2 regions of the Serinicoccus shuyuelongi genome follow, and region 2 is predicted to be linked to the other one. Evidence: predicted binding sites of a transcription regulator. Region 2 holds the regulator's gene; the other holds the start of a gene.

Region 1 (4,404 bases), on a different contig from region 2:
GGGACGCCCAGCTCCCTCGCCAGGGCCCACAGCGCGGTGGCGTGCGGCACGCTGCCCGGGGTGCCCCCGGGACCACCGTGGCAGACCACCTCGACCCGCACCGCCCCCGCGGGCAGCACGTCCGTCCACCCCTGCAGCAGCGAGCGGGCCAGCTCGTGCCGCCGGGCCAGCAGGGCCCGGCCGACGTCGGAGCCGGGGCCGAGCAGCACGACGAGCGGGGCCACCCCCTCGACCGAGGCCGCCGCCCGGGCCACCAGCTCCGGGGTGGTGCGTGGCACGGAACGCTCCCCGGCCAGGTGGGTGTGCGTGACCAGGCGGCACAGACGTGCCCAGCCGGTCCCGGGGTCGACCCCGGCCCGCTGCCCACGGGCCAGCACGACCACCCGGGGCTGCTGGTCGTCCACCAGGGCACCGCCCTTGACCGGGGTGCGTGGTCCGCGCCGCCCGGGGTCCGGGGCGGCGGCCAGCGCCAGGTCGACCCCCAGCACCGGGGCGATCCCGGCGTCGGTGCAGGCCCGGGCGAACCGGACGGCGCCGTAGAGGCCGTCCCGGTCGGTCAGCCCCAGTGCCGACTGCCCGTGCCCGGCCGCCAGTGCCACCAGGTCGGCAGGGTGGGAGGCGCCGTAGCGCATCGAGGCGCTGGAGGCGACGTGCAGATGGACGAAGTCGTCGCTCTCAGGCATACCTCACCCGTGTCCCAACGGGGCCAGCTCGGCCGCGAGCGGCACCTCGCAGGGCAGGTGCAGGGCGGCCCGCACCAGCTCGAGGAACCGCTCCCCCGAGCGGACCAGGTCGTCGGCCTCCCGTGCGGTCACGACGTCGGCACCCCGCTCCAGGGCGAGCCGGCGCCGACCGGAGTCGGCGAAGAAGATCGCCCACTCGGTCAGCTCGGGGGCCACCGTGGGCAGCACCTCCCAGACGCTGCGCGGTCGGCTGCGCCGGCTCGGCACGGTGCGTGCCGCGAGCAGCGCGGCACCGGCCCGCAACGCCGCCAGGTGGGCCTGGGTGTAGCGCTCGGCGGCGGTACTGCTGTGGCAGGCCTGCAGCAGCACCGCCTGCGCACGCTCGAGCAGGTCCAGCACGGCGCCCGCCGTGGCCACCTGAGCCGTCATCACGTCCTTCTTCCTGTCGTCGCCCTCGTTCTGCCTGCACCGCGTCCTCGCTCCCGTGCCCCCATCAGTCGGTGACACGGTCCAGCCACCAGCGCTCGCCCTGGGCGAGGTCGTAGACCCCGGTGCCGCCGGTCCGACCGGCGCCGGCCTCCACCCGCCAGACCACCCGTTCCAGGGTCGGCAGCGCCGGCGCCGAACCCTCCGTCGCGCCGCCGGTGCCCTCCTCGTCCTCGGCACCGCGCCACCACGGCACCCGCTGGCTCCACTGGGCGAGCACCGCGCGCACCAGGTGCAGACGTCCGCGCCAGAGGAAGAGCGTGGGGACCTGGTCGTCGCCGGGGGTGGTCGACAGCGCCCCCTCCACCCGGACCCCGTGCTCCCGGGCCGGGCCCAGCCGGACCTCGACCTGCTCGTGGTATCTCCTGCTCATGACGCTCTCCCTGCGGACTCGAGGCGGTGGACCGTTCTTGAGTCGAACAGATGTTCGACGCATAGGACAAAGGTACGACTCCCCACCGACAAGCTCAACCCCCGTGTGGACAACTCCTGCACGCGGACCCCGTCGGGCAGCACCATGGACACCTCGGCCCGGGCCAAGGAGGGGGTGGCCCGGGCCGGGCACCACCCCCGATAGGCTCGAGGCTGGTGGAGCAGGTCCGGCCACGGGCCGCACCGGCCCACCGACCCGGCATCACGCCGGCCCCCGAGCACAGGAGGACCCGTGACGCACGCCCTGGACGGCGTCGACCTGCTCCCCCGGGTGCAGCGCGCGCTGGACGAGCACATCGACGCGCAGCGAGAGGCGCTCGCCGCCCTGGGCGAACCGATGACCCCGCTCGTCGACTCCGTCGCGGAGCTGCTGGCCGGGGGAAAGCGGCTGCGTGCCGCCTTCCTCTACTGGGGGTGGCGCGCGCTCGGGGGTGCCGACGACGACGCCGCCGTCCGGGCCGCGAGCTCGATGGAGGTCTTCCAGGCGGCGGCGCTCCTGCACGACGACGTGATGGACAACAGCGACCTGCGGCGCGGGCACCCCACCGCCCACCGGGCGTTCGCCGCCCGCCACCAGGCGCAGGGCTGGTCCGGCGAGTCCGCCCGCTTCGGTCACGCCGCCGCCATCCTGGCCGGCGACCTGTGCCTGTGCTGGACCGACGAGCTCTTCAGCTCCAGCGGCCTGCCCGAGGCCGGTCTGCGACGGGCCCGCCCGGAGTTCGACCGGATGCGGACCCACCTCATGGGCGGCCAGTTCCTGGACATGCTGGAGGGCGCGCGCGGGTGGCACGACCTCGGCCACGCCGAACGGCTGGAACGCTGCCGCACCGTGATCCGGTTCAAGAGCGCGCGCTACTCCGTCGAGCAGCCGCTGCTCATCGGCGCGCTCGCCGCGGACGCGACGCAGGACACCCTCGCAGGACTGGCCCGCTACGGCGCTGCGCTGGGCGAGGCCTTCCAGCTCCGCGACGACGTGCTGGGCGTCTTCGGCGACCCCGGGCAGACCGGCAAGCCGGCCGGCGACGACCTGCGCGAGGGCAAGCACACCGTCCTGGTCGCGCACGCCCTGGAGTATGCCGACCCCGCGGACGCGCGGTTGCTCGCCGACAGCCTGGGCGACCCCGACCTCGGCGACGACGCCGTCCAGGAGTGCCGGCGGGTGCTGGTCTCGTCCACCGCGCTGGAGCGCACGGAGGCGATGGTCTCCGACGACGCCCAGGAGGCGGTGCGCGCCCTGGACACCATCGGGGACCTCACCGCGGACGGGCGCCGGGCGCTCGCCGAGCTGGTCGAGATCTGCACGGTCCGCGCCACCTGAGGGCGCGGACCGCGCCATCGGGGATCAGAAGGCGTGCTCCTGGGCGCGTCGCCGCACCTCGGTCTTCGACCCCGTGTGCAGGGACGCCAGGGCACTGCCGCCGGCGAAGGTGTCGTCCGGCGCATGCAACCAGTCGATCACCTCGTCGTCGGAGAAACCGCCGTCCGACAGGACGGTGATCGTGCCCTGCAACGAGGGCAGCGGACCGTCCTCGACGAGGAAGCCGCCGGGCACCATGACGGCCCTGTTCTCACCTCGGCGTCGCCCCAGCAGCTGACGTTCCTGCAACCAGCTCCTGACCTCCTGCACGCTCGCCCCGGTCCGTTCCATGACCTCGGGGACTGTCAACCATTCCGGAATTACATTCGTGTCACTTACCACACCCCCTAGTCAATCACATTCAGCGACACGCCCAAAAGGTGGACCAACAGGAATAGAGCAGGTACTGTCCCTTTTGCCTCACGGGCATCGTGTTCACCCTGAATCACGAATACCCCGTCAGCACTTCTGTATATACCTCGTCACTTCAGCCTCGGAGGACCCGACGTGAGCCCCCTCTTCGCCGCCCTGCCCCCCGGCGACCTGCCGACCAACGCCTACGTCGCCCCGACCGGAGTGCACGCCACCGCGCCCATCGCGACCGACCTGGTGATGGCCCCGAAGACCCGGTCCCACACCGTCGTCCCCGGTGAGACCGTCTACGGCATCGCCGACCGCTACGACGTGGCCCCCCAGGACATCGTCCGCGCCAACAAGCTCTCCCAGGGCGGCCGGTGGATCCTGCCGGGCGCGACCCTGCGCATCCCGGGTTCCGGCGCCACCGACACCGGGGCCGAGTCGTCCTCCCGGCCCAGCTCCTCGGAGCGCAGGGGCGCAGGGACCGTCACGGTCCGGGCCGGCGACACCCTCTCCCACCTGGCCGTGCGGCACGGGGTCAGCGTCAACGCGCTCGTGTCGGCGAACTCGCTCACCAACAGCCGGCTCATCTACCCCGACCAGGTGCTGACCCTGCCCGGCAAGGACGGGGCCGGCTCCCGACCGGCGTCCTCGCCCGCGTCGAGCTCGGCGTCCGGCTCCCAGCAGTCCTCCGCCGACCGGTCCTCGAGCTCGGGCTCGACGACCGTCACGGTGCGCAACGGCGACACCCTCTGGGGCCTGGCCACCGACCGCGGGGTGAGCGTGTCCGCGCTGGCCGGCGCCAACGACCTCAGCAGCAGCGCCATGATCTACCCCGGCCAGACGCTGCGCCTGCCCGGCACCGGGTCGGGCGGTTCCGCGGACACCACCTCCTCGGGCCGGGGCTCCGGCGCCTCGACCTCCTCCGGCACGCTCGAGCGTCCCTACGACGAGTCGACCATCGGGGACATCAAGGCCGGCGAGGAGGTGCTCGACACTTTCCTGCACTACCGCTACACCGACGGCATCGCCCGCTCGGCCGCGGCGAACCGCGACTACCTGTCCGGCGTGGACGCGCCCAGCCAGGAC
Region 2 (4,404 bases):
AGCTGGGAGGGACGCCGGAGGGGGCACAGGGCCAGACCTCGGTGGTCACCGGCCTGCCGCTGTCCGGCGTGGCCGCGACGACCCGGCAGGCCGTCTGGATCCTGGTGCCCACCGGGCTGCTGACGCTGGCGCTGGCGGGGGTGGGGTCGGCATACCTGGTGCGCCGAAACCTGGCCCCGCTGGACCGGGTCGCGGCCACCGCGCGCAGGGTCTCCGAGCAGCAGCTGGCGCACGGCGAGGTGGCGGTCGCGGACCGGGTGCGGCCGGACGACACCGACCCGGCCACCGAGGTCGGCCAGGTCGGGCTGGCCCTCAACAACCTGCTGGACACCATGGAGGCGGCGCTGTCCGCCCGGCACGCGAGCGAGCAACGGGTCCGCCAGTTCGTCGCGGACGCCTCGCACGAGCTGCGGACCCCGCTCGCCTCGATCCGCGGGTATGCCGAGCTGTCCCGCCGCGAGACCGAGCCCGTCCCGGAGCCGGTCCGGCACGCGCTGCACCGGGTGGAGTCGGAGTCGTTGCGGATGCAGGGGCTGGTGGAGGACCTGCTGCTGCTGGCCCGGCTGGACGCCGGGCGCCCCCTGGAGCGGGACCAGGTCGACCTCACCCTGGCCTGCCTGGACGCCGTCGGGGACGCCCGGGTGGCCGGTCCCGAGCACGTCTGGGCGCTGGAGCTGCCGGACGAGCCGGTGGAGGTCGTCGGTGACGAGGCTAGACTCCGACAGGTGCTGGGCAACCTGCTGACGAACGCGCGCACGCATACCCCGGGGGGCACCACCGTCACCACCAGGCTGCGACGCCACGCAGGCACCGTGCAGCTGGTCGTGGCCGACGACGGGCCGGGCGTGCCGGAGCCGTTGCGCCCGACCGTCTTCGAACGCTTCGCGCGCGGCGACGACTCCCGCTCGAGGGCGGCCGGGAGCACCGGGTTGGGGTTGTCGATCGTGTCGGCCGTGGTCCGTGCCCACGGGGGCGGCGTGCGGGTCGAGTCCGAGCCGGGTCGGACCGAGTTCGTGGTGCAGCTGCCGGCCGGTGGTGCGCCGTGAGCGGGCAGCAGCCGGCACGGGTCGGCCCGATGGACCTGTCCCTGACGATGCCGCCCCCGACCCGGATCGACGAGGACCGGTACCAGCGGGCCCGTGACCTGCTCGCCGGTGGCGCGGTGGTGGCGCTGACCGGGGCGGGGATGTCCACCGCGAGCGGGATCCCGGACTACCGGGGACCGGATGGCACCCGGCGGGTGACCCCGATGCAGCACGGCGACTTCGTCACCTCCGCGGAGGCGCGCCAGCGCTACTGGGCCCGTGCCTACGCGGGCTGGAGCAGGTTCGCCGGGGCCAGCCCCAACGCGGCGCACCGCGCCGTCGCCGACCTCGAGGCGGCCGGGCTGCTGAGCCACGTGATCACCCAGAACGTGGACGGGCTGCACCAGCAGGCCGGCTGTCGACGGGTGCTCGAGCTGCACGGCACCCTGACCCGGGTGGTCTGTCTCGACTGCGGGGAGCCCACCGGACGCGGGCAGGTGCACGAGTGGCTGGACGTCGCGAACCCGGGCTTCCTGGCCCACGTGGACACCGCCGGCGAGGTCCGTCCCGACGGTGACGTCGCCCTGCCCGAGGACCTGGTGGCGGGTTTCCGCACGCCCAGGTGCTCGGTCTGCGGTGGCGACCGGCTCAAGCCGGACGTGGTCTTCTTCGGCGGCTCGGTGCCGCGCGAGCTGGTCGAGGTGGCCTTCGAGCTGGTGCACGAGGCCCGGTGCCTGCTCGTGCTCGGGTCCTCGCTGCGGGTGATGAGCGGCTACCGGTTCGTGCGGCGGGCGGCGCGGGAGGGCATACCCGTGGTGGTCGTGACCCGCGGTCCCACCCGGGGGGACGCCGAGGCCACCGTGCAGCTCGACGCCCTCGTCGGGGACGTCCTGGGTCGGCTGGTCACGGACCTGGGTCGCTAGGCTGACGGCGACCACCCGGCCGGGGCCGGGGGACCGCACGGTCCGGGTCGCCCACGTGCAGGACGAGACGGACGAGGAGGTCGTCGTGGTCAGCTACGAGCAGCTCGGCGAGCTGTACGACGCCGAGGTCGTGGACCAGGACGGTCACAAGGTGGGCCGGCTCGACCAGGTCTACCTGGACAACGGCACCGGGGAACCGGCCTGGATCACGGTGCGCACCGGCTTGCTCGGCGGCCGGAAGATCTTCTGCCCGGTCGCCAACGCCGTCGTCGAGGACCGACAGGTGCGGGTGCCCTACCCGGTGGAGATGCTCAAGGGGGCGCCGGAGATCGCGTGCGACGGGCACCTCAACGAGGACGAGGAGGAGGAGCTCTACGACTACTACGCCGTGGAGGAGGGGCCGGCCCCCTCGGCATGACGCGACGACGCCCGCCCCGGCCAGAGGATGGAGGGGCCGGGACGGGCGCCGCGATCGTGGAGCCGCTCAGACGCGGCGCAGGACCGCCGTCACCTTGCCGAGGATCACGGCGTGGTCACCGTCGATCGGCTCGTAGGCCGGGTTGTGCGGGATCAGCCAGGTCTTGCCGTCCCGGTGGCGGTAGGTCTTGACGGTGGCCTCGTTGTCCAGCATCGCCGCGACGATCTCCCCGTTGACCGCGGTCGGCTGCCGGCGTACCACGACCCAGTCCCCGTCGCAGATGGCGGCGTCCACCATGGAGTCGCCGACCACCTTCAGCAGGAAGAGCTCGCCGTCCCCGACCAGCTGACGGGGGAGGGGGAAGACGTCCTCCACGGCCTCCTCGGCCAGGATCGGGCCACCCGCCGCGATCCTGCCGACCAGCGGGACGTAGGAGGGGCGGGGGCGGTCGTCGCCGATCCCGGTCTCGTCGAAGCCGGCATCCGGCGCGGTCGCACCCTCGCCGTCACCGCGGCGGTAACCGGGGCCTTCGCCGCCGGGGTGCACGACCTCGATGGCGCGCGGACGGTGCGGGTCGCGGCGGAGGAAGCCCTTGCGCTCCAGCATCTTCAGCTGGTGCGCGACCGAGCTCGGTGAGGTCAGTCCGACCGCGTCCCCGATCTCACGCAGGCTCGGCGGGTAGCCGCGGTGGTCGATCGCGTCCCGGATGACGTCCAGCACACGGCGTTGCCGGTTCGTCAGCGCCGCGCCGCCGTCCCGGTCCGGCATCTCGTGGATCGTGGCCATGCTCTCCATCCCCTTGCTCGGGTCCCACCCTCGGCGTCCCTCGTGCGGTCCGGTGCTGAGGCATCGTCCCTGGTCAGAGGGTATGTCAGTGGCGGGTGGTTGAGTCCCTGACATGAATACAGCCTACGGGGGCACGACACCGGAGGCAAACACCTGTTCGGCCCGCGTGTCGACATGCATCGTACGGGTGTGCTACACATGGAACAGACGTGCTATCGGACAGCTGTCCGGTGAGCACCGCCACGAGGAAGGTGATCAGCATGAGCACTGCCACCGCGAGCTTCATCTCCGTCCCGCTGCCCGAGGTCGGGCGCGGATGGAGCACGTCCACCCGCAGGGTGGTCGCCACGTCCCCGGCCGGGACGTCCTCGCTCCACCTGACCCGGCGCGGTCGGTTGGCGATCACGGCCACGGTCGCGCTGGCGGTGGCCGTGCTCGCGGCGACGCTCTTCAGCGTCGGCGTCATGGGCCCGGCGAGCGCGGCGTCCTCCGTCGTCGTGGAACCGGGCACCACGCTCTCGCAGGTCGCGCAGGAGCACCTGCCCGGACTGCCGCTCAGCCAGGCGATCGCCGACATCCAGCAGGCGAACCGCCTGAGCGGTACCTCGATCGCCGTGGGTCAGGAACTCGTCATCCCCGGTCGCTGACCGGTTGTCAGGAGCCGGACGGGCGCGGCGCGTCCACCGGTGTGTCCGAGTCCCCGTCCACGTCGCCGCCCAGCGCGTCCCACACGACGGGCAGCTGCTCGGAGGGCATGAAGTAGCCCGCGAGATGCGGGTCGAACATCAACCCGCCGATGCCGGCCTCGCTGTAGGTCTGAGCCGAGTCGACCACCTCGGCGGGTGCCAGGGCGATCGCCCGTAGGTCCTCGTCCGCGCCGATCATCTCGTTCTGCACGGCGAAGTGCCGGGCCCGCTCCGCGCTGGTGAACGTGAGCAGCATCAGCTGGTCGTCGATCTGGGCCGCTGCGGGAGACTCCGCACCGGGCTCGCCGACCGCGACGAACCACCAGTGACCCAGGTCCATGGTGGCCCGCCAGAGCGCGGTCATCCCCTCCTGGTCGTGCGGTCCCGCGACGCGCGCCGCCAGGATGTCGGTCTCCGTCTCCTCCGGGTCCGCCAGCATCCCCAGTCGGGTGGTGGAGGGCCCCGGGCGAGGGGCCGAACCGTCCGCCGCCGGGTCCGTGCCGTGCTGCGAGCCCGTGTCCTTCTTCGGCCGCCGACCCTCGTAGATCGACTCGCGAGGCTGGTCG

The links. The regulator LexA, encoded in region 2, represses DNA repair genes until DNA is damaged. The targets are predictions, from matches to a motif close to TCGAACANNTGTTCGA.
Region 1: a site for LexA is predicted at 1,585-1,600, ahead of ACI3EY_RS05230 (DUF6504 family protein). Genes of this name have one in related genera too.

Annotation. Positions count from the first base shown of each region.
Region 1 covers NZ_JBJFZU010000003.1:161,530-165,933, reverse strand. The annotation lists gene ACI3EY_RS05240 (DNA polymerase III subunit alpha) at 1-683, opposite strand, end outside; gene ACI3EY_RS05235 (SAV_6107 family HEPN domain-containing protein) at 687-1,112, opposite strand; gene ACI3EY_RS05230 (DUF6504 family protein) at 1,177-1,542, opposite strand; gene ACI3EY_RS05225 (polyprenyl synthetase family protein) at 1,834-2,919, shown strand; gene ACI3EY_RS05220 (Rv2175c family DNA-binding protein) at 2,944-3,300, opposite strand; gene ACI3EY_RS05215 (LysM peptidoglycan-binding domain-containing protein) at 3,466-4,404, shown strand, end outside.
Region 2 covers NZ_JBJFZU010000005.1:13,662-18,065, reverse strand. The annotation lists gene ACI3EY_RS07785 (sensor histidine kinase) at 1-1,046, shown strand, start outside; gene ACI3EY_RS07780 (Sir2 family NAD-dependent protein deacetylase) at 1,043-1,948, shown strand; gene ACI3EY_RS07775 (PRC-barrel domain-containing protein) at 2,004-2,366, shown strand; gene lexA (transcriptional repressor LexA) at 2,433-3,152, opposite strand; gene ACI3EY_RS07765 (LysM peptidoglycan-binding domain-containing protein) at 3,413-3,799, shown strand; gene ACI3EY_RS07760 (hypothetical protein) at 3,807-4,404, opposite strand, start outside.